DNA from 3 places in the Salinivibrio sp. ML290 genome. Region 1 is predicted to be linked to each of the others. Evidence: riboswitches for the same ligand, from Rfam matches in the RefSeq annotation. Region 1 holds a riboswitch; each other region holds the start of a gene.

Evidence for each region. Region 1 has a riboswitch for thiamine pyrophosphate ahead of thiB (thiamine ABC transporter substrate binding subunit). Riboswitches for the same ligand answer to the same signal wherever they lie in the genome.
Region 2: another riboswitch for thiamine pyrophosphate. It lies ahead of thiD (bifunctional hydroxymethylpyrimidine kinase/phosphomethylpyrimidine kinase); the one in region 1 lies ahead of thiB (thiamine ABC transporter substrate binding subunit).
Region 3: another riboswitch for thiamine pyrophosphate. It lies ahead of thiC (phosphomethylpyrimidine synthase ThiC); the one in region 1 lies ahead of thiB (thiamine ABC transporter substrate binding subunit).

Annotation. Positions count from the first base shown of each region.
Region 1 is NZ_MUEY01000004.1:58,923-61,152, forward strand. It holds gene leuD (3-isopropylmalate dehydratase small subunit) at 1-139, shown strand, start outside; gene BZG23_RS05470 (DUF547 domain-containing protein) at 281-1,072, shown strand; TPP riboswitch at 1,111-1,212, shown strand; gene thiB (thiamine ABC transporter substrate binding subunit) at 1,256-2,230, shown strand, end outside.
Region 2 is NZ_MUEY01000007.1:207,273-209,502, reverse strand. It holds gene BZG23_RS08495 (potassium channel family protein) at 1-200, shown strand, start outside; gene thiD (bifunctional hydroxymethylpyrimidine kinase/phosphomethylpyrimidine kinase) at 314-1,165, opposite strand; TPP riboswitch at 1,227-1,327, opposite strand; gene BZG23_RS08485 (entericidin EcnAB) at 1,455-1,589, shown strand; gene BZG23_RS08480 (putative bifunctional diguanylate cyclase/phosphodiesterase) at 1,638-2,230, opposite strand, start outside.
Region 3 is NZ_MUEY01000008.1:130,080-132,309, forward strand. It holds gene thiC (phosphomethylpyrimidine synthase ThiC) at 1-982, opposite strand, end outside; TPP riboswitch at 1,076-1,175, opposite strand; gene crcB (fluoride efflux transporter CrcB) at 1,232-1,612, opposite strand; tRNA gene BZG23_RS09605 (tRNA-Trp) at 1,911-1,987, opposite strand; tRNA gene BZG23_RS09610 (tRNA-Asp) at 2,136-2,212, opposite strand.

The sequences.
Region 1 (2,230 bases):
TGAACACTGCTTTGCCTTCCAGATGGATGATTTTCGCCGTCATTGCCTGTTGGAAGGGTTAGATAGCATCGGTCTGACGTTGCAGCACGAAGCCGATATCTCACGCTTTGAAAAACAAATACCAGACTTTTTGGTGTAATACGCCCTCCAAGAACGCCAATAAGCGCGGTGTTACCCGTACTTATTGGCGCTTCAACCCATTTTTCCATCCTCAATGAAACCAACCGCTGACTCGCTTGGTCTAGTCTCAAAGAAGGTTTGATCGCATTAAGGACTGGCAATGCAAAAACATTTTATACTTCTGCTCTGGTTAGTGTTTCCGCTCATCAGCCAAGCCGCGCCCAAAGCGGATTACTGGGCAATGTGGGATGCCCATAACCCTGACAGCCAAGCCACGTTTACCCATCACAGCTGGCAAGTGTTACTCGATAAGTATTTGCAATCTCAGGGGCAGCACACCTTATTTAACTATGCCGCGGTCACGGATAACGACAAAGCAACCCTCGACCATTACATTGACATGCTCACCGCGCGCGACCCACGTACCCTGACCAAAGACGAGCAATACGCGTATTGGGTTAACCTCTATAATGCGGTCACGGTAAAACTGATTATCGCCGAGTACCCGGTCCGTTCCATCACCAAACTCGGTGGGCTATTTAGCTTTGGCCCTTGGGATGATGAAGTGGTTACCGTCGCTGGCGAGCCGCTCACTTTAAACGATATCGAACACCGGATTTTACGCCCGCTTTGGCAAGATCCGCGTACCCACTATGCGGTCAACTGTGCCAGCCTTGGCTGCCCTAATCTTCAGCCACAAGCCTTTCAAGCCAGTGCACTTGATGCACAGCTCGAGCACGCCGCCTATACCTTCATTAACAGTGATAAAGGCGTGAGTCAGCAAGGGGAAAAATGGCAACTTTCCTCAATTTATGAATGGTTTGAAGCTGACTTTGGTGGCGATAAGCAAGGCGTGATCGCTCACATAAACCAGTATCGCGATATTCCATTGCCACAAGAGGCAACATTGGAATACGACTACAACTGGGACCTTAACCAACTCGGCAACTAAAAGGCTTGGTTAACCCTAAGCCAATCAGTACAATACCACCGTACTCATTGGGGAGCCTCACGGCTGAGATTGCGCACTGCGCTAGACCCATCGAACCTGATCCAGCTAACACTGGCGTAGGGATTGAGACTTGATGTTGCCATCAACTTGCCTCAACACCCACGCCCAACTTAGGAGCGTGCTGTGAAAGTTTTTACCTCTGTTCTCACTCTGGTTTCTTTATCGCTATTATCACTCGGCGCCCGCGCCGCGGACCCGCTTACTGTCTATACCTATGACTCCTTTATTGCTGAATGGGGGGCGGGGCCTAAAATTAAAGCGAAATTTGAACAGCAATGCGATTGCCAGCTTGAGTTTGTGTCTCTCGACGATGGGGCCGCCTTACTTAATCGCCTGCGCATTGAAGGAGAAACCACCCAAGCCGATATCGTACTCGGTATGGATACCAACTTAATGAAAGAAGCCGAGCGCAGTGGGATTGTTGCCGAGCACGCGGTCAATACCGAGCGCCTGCAAGTGCCTGGCGGGTGGGATAACAAATACTTTATCCCTTACGATTACGGCTATTTTGCCTTTGTGTATGACACTACTCGTTTGCTCGACCCACCCAAAAGCCTCAAAGCCTTGATTGAGGAGCGCGATGACATCAGTGTGATTTACCAAGATCCGCGCGTATCAACGGTCGGCCAGGGGCTAATGCTTTGGATCCAAAAAGTGTACGGCGATAATAATCAACAAGCATGGCGCGATCTTGCCGATAACACGATCACTGTGACCAAAGGCTGGACCGAAGCTTACAACATGTTCCTCAATAAAGAAGCGGACATGGTGCTCTCTTACACCACCTCGCCGGCTTACCACTTAGTGGCCGATGAAGACGATCGCTTTGCCGCCGCCATGTTTGAAGAGGGGCACTATATGCAAATCGAAGTCGCCGCTAAATCAGCCTATACCGATCAGCCGGAACGTGCGGATGCGTTTTTACAATTTATGCTCAGTGATGCGGCACAGTCGGTGATCCCAACCACTCAGTGGATGTATCCGGTCACCGATGTCAACTTGCCTGATGCCTTCTACACCTTGGACAAACCGCAAGAGAGCTTGCTGTATCAGCCTGATGAAGTGATGGGCAATCGCCAGCAATGGGTGCGTGACTGG
Region 2 (2,230 bases), on a different contig from region 1:
CGCGTTACCCCACCGATGCGAGCGCCACGGACGTCGGCACCTTGTTCAATCAATTAAAGCATGAATACGATGCAACGTTAATTGGTCTCGACAAAGGTGAAGGTATTACCCTTAACCCCAACCTTAAAACAGACGTCGCCCCCGGCGATCGCGTGTTCTACATTGCTGCCGAGCGTTTACCGCATTGGTCGGCGGCGTGATTCGGACACCATTTATCACACGCGACACTGGCTGTTAGCCTTTCCCGAGCAGTCCGCCGCTTCACCTTAGCAGCGGCGGACTCGCTTTACGTGCCCTATTCGTGAAAAACGGCCTATTCGACTGAGGCTTCTTGCGCATCGTGATGACGCGCTTCGACTGGGTAGGCGTAAAAATGATGCACAGGCCCCGCGCCTCTTCCCACCTTTAACTGCTGACTATGCGCCAAGGCGTCGGTGAGATAATGCTTCGCCGCGCGCCCGGCCTCGATAGGCGTCATCCCTTGGGCGTAAAACGAGGCGATAGCGGCAGACAGTGAACAGCCTGTGCCGTGCGTATTCGCGGTCTCAACCCGACGGGCGCTCAGGGTTTGGCAAGTATCTCGACTAATCCACACATCCACACTTTCAGGAACGTGATGTAAATGGCCGCCTTTGAGCATCACGTACGGGCAGCCGAGGCGACGCAAGGCGGGGACTAACGCATGCATTTGCTCAATGGAGGTGGGGACAGGCTGACCGGTTAATCGCGCCGCCTCCGGCAAGTTGGGGGTGAGCACGGTTGCGCGTGGGATCAGCGCTTCAATCAACGCTGTCATGGCGTGTTCATCCAACAAAGGATCGCCGCTGGTGGCCACCATCACGGGATCTAAAATCACCGGTAAGTGTGGCGATCGCGCTAACACGGCAGCTACTTCGCGAATAATCGCTTGGTTGGCGAGCATGCCGATTTTAATCGCACGCACTGGCATATCGTACAACACCGCATCTAGCTGGGCGCGGACAAAACCAGGATCAACTGCCGAGACGGCCTCAACGCCACAGGTGTTTTGCGCGGTTAACGCGGTGATCACCGAGCACGCATAACCGCCGGTGGCTGAAATCGCTTTAATATCGGCTTGAATGCCGGCACCGCCACCGCTGTCTGAGCCGGCGATGGTAAGAATAACAGGTGGAGATAGGTTCATATTGGCCCCTTAATCATCAGGGGCGGAAGGAGACGAAGTAAGCCGAAATGCGCCACTTCGTGTGCTGAACGTGTCAGTTCCCTCCGCCAGTGCTAACTGGATCAGGTTCTACGGGTCCTGCTTTCGCAGTCTCAGCAATCACTTGCTCCCCGACTAACTGTCGTTCAGGATATTAACCCCACAGGCAAAGCGCAAGCGTATTATTCGCCGCTGGAGCCTTTTTCGAGGTTCGAGTAGGATAAGTAATGCGTAAAATACGCGTAACAAAAATGTGCGAACAGGAGTCCCTATGAAGCTATCGTTATTGCTTGTGATCACCACCTTATTTGTTGCCGGCTGCTCAAACACCTGGGAAGGAGTAAAAGAAGACTCATCAAAAGTGTGGGAGGACACTAAAGAAACCGTCCATGAAGCCACTGAATGATTCAAAGTGACCTCGGTGCGGGCCAAATCTAGCGCACCGAGGCGTCATTTAATGCGCGGTAGGCGAGATCTCGGCGTTCATCGCGTGTCTACCTTGCGATAAAATGTCCTCAAAGTCGGTTATAGCAAGCGGCTTTGCATATAAAAAGCCCTGTACTTGGTCGCAGCCAATCGTCTGCAGCACCTGCTGCTGGCTGACTTTTTCCACCCCTTCGGCGACCACGCCATGACCAAACCCATGCGCCAAATCAATCACGCTACCCACCAAGTGTTTGTCACTGGCGTTAGTGGCTAGGTCTTGAATAAAACTGCGGTCGAGTTTAACCCAATCAACGGGTAACTGTTTAAGGTAACTCAATGAGCTATATCCGGTGCCAAAGTCATCCAACGCGATATGCATACCAGCCTCCCGCAATTGTTGTAGCTCTCGCAATGCCACCGAGATTTGCTGGATCAGTGCCGATTCCGTGACTTCCAATTGAATAATGGCCGGCGGGATATTTGTCGCATGGCAGCGAGCCAGCACACTCTCGGCAAAACCATGACGGAGCTGCTGGGCAGACACATTTACCGACAAATGAAAGCACTCGTCAACTAGGGCGCGAGCCCGCCATTGCGCCACCGCCTCCAGTGCCATCATTA
Region 3 (2,230 bases), on a different contig from region 1:
TGGTAAAATAATCGACCCCTTGCTCGGCTTGCTCTATCAAGGTATCGCGCATCACTTCCCAAGTCAGGTCTTCGGCAATGCCATTCACTTTCTCAAGCGCCTGATACATGGGCACAGTGCCAATCGGAACTGGGCTATTACGTAAAATCCACTCGCGAGTTTCGTGGATATTGCGTCCGGTCGATAAATCCATCACCGTATCCGCGCCCCAACGGGTCGCCCACACCAACTTTTCGGTTTCTTCTTCAATGGAGGAGCTCACCGCCGAGTTACCAATATTGGCATTCACTTTCACCAGAAAGTTACGCCCAATGATCATCGGCTCCGCTTCTGGGTGGTTAATGTTGGCAGGAATAATCGCACGCCCTTCAGCGACCTCTTGGCGCACAAATTCGGGAGTGATGTTTGATGGCAAGTGAGCACCAAAGCTTTCCCCAGGATGCTGGCGGTTTAGTTGCTCTTCACGATACTGTTGGCGACCCATATTTTCCCGAATAGCAATAAATTCCATCTCTGGGGTGATAATGCCTTGGCGTGCGTAGTGAAGTTGGGTCACACACTGATTAGGTTTTGCCCGACGGATAGACGGTAAGGCACTAAAGCGAAGATCATTTAAGGTTTCATCACTGAGGCGGGTCTGCGCATAGTCTGAGCTCACTGCATCAAGAAACTCTGTATCGGCACGCTCATCAATCCAGGCTTTGCGCACTGGCGCTAAGCCTTGGTAAATATCGATAGCACTCTGTGGGTCAGTATAAGGCCCTGATGTGTCATAAACCCGAATGGACTCGTTGGCCTCGTACTGCGGATTGTCTTTACTGCCACCCACAAAGGTCGGAGACAAATGGATCTCGCGCATCCCTACGCGAATATCGGGTCGCGATCCCTCGACATAGACTTTTTCCGATTTGGGGTAGGTTTGCGCAGAGAGAGAATCGATAAAGGACTTGGCCTCAAGACGGGCCTGTTTACGGGTCGACATAGCATTACTCCGGTGTTCATTATGGGAATTAATGCTTGCCGGAAAACGCTGAATTGAGATGTGAGCAAACTGGCAGACGCGTACGGCCTGTGATCTGATGCATCTCTTGTTCCCTTCGCTGGTCCTAACCAGATCAGGTTCAACGGATCCCACTTAACGTGGTCTCAGCCAATTGGCACTCCGACAAGTTCAATGCCAGTATAAGAAATCACCGCCGCAACAACAAGCGACGTAACACGATGTTTTCACTTAACCGGTGATGCGTGCTAGCAACCAAGCGCCCATCGCGGCTGCACTTAAGCACAACGCGAGATTGAGACCCACATTCAACAAAGCTTTCACTGTCTCACCATGTTGGAACAGCATCAAGGTATCTACTGAAAAGGTCGAGAAGGTAGTAAATGCGCCCAAAAAACCAATCGCAACCAGTTGGCGCCAAGGCACCGGAGCAATCACCTCTTGACTCATCGCCGCTAAAAAGACGCCCATCGCTAATGACCCGAGTACATTTACTATTAAGGTACCGTATGGGAATGCACGACCAAGCACCGCAACGCTCCACTCTGATACGAGAAAACGCGAGGATGCCCCTAATGCGCCACCAAGCCCTACCCACAATATGCTTACCACTGGGTGCTCCTTTCGATTGGTAAAAAGTCATCATACCGCGACATGTGAACAAGAAACAGGAGGAAGAAAAAGGGAAGAGAGGTGTGGTTGCTACCACAGAGAGTAGATACAAAAAAAGCACCGACGATGTCGATGCTTTGATATTTGGCAGGGGTAGAGGGATTCGACCGGGCTGGCGACCCAGCCCCCAACACGCCTTTTTGTAGTTTGCATGTTCACATCTTCCCTTAATCGGATTACGAGAAGCTTGATGATTCACATACAAAAAAAGCACCGACAATGTCGATGCTTTGATGTGTGGCAGGGGTAGAGGGATTCGAACCCCCAACACGCGGATTTGGAATCCGCTGCTCTGCCAATTGGAGCTATACCCCTGTAGATAGGTGCCTATTGTAGCGATCCCGCGACAAATTACCACCACCAATTACTCTTCAGACGTTTGATCGCTTATTTATAAAGCAAATCTTTCCCAGAAGTTCAATAACAAAAAAACCCCAGCTTTTCAGCTAGGGTTTCTAAATAGTGGCGGAGTGGACGGGACTCGAACCCGCGACCCCCGGCGTGACAGGCCGGTATTCTAACCAACTGAACTACCACTCCGCACCAATTCTGTATGAC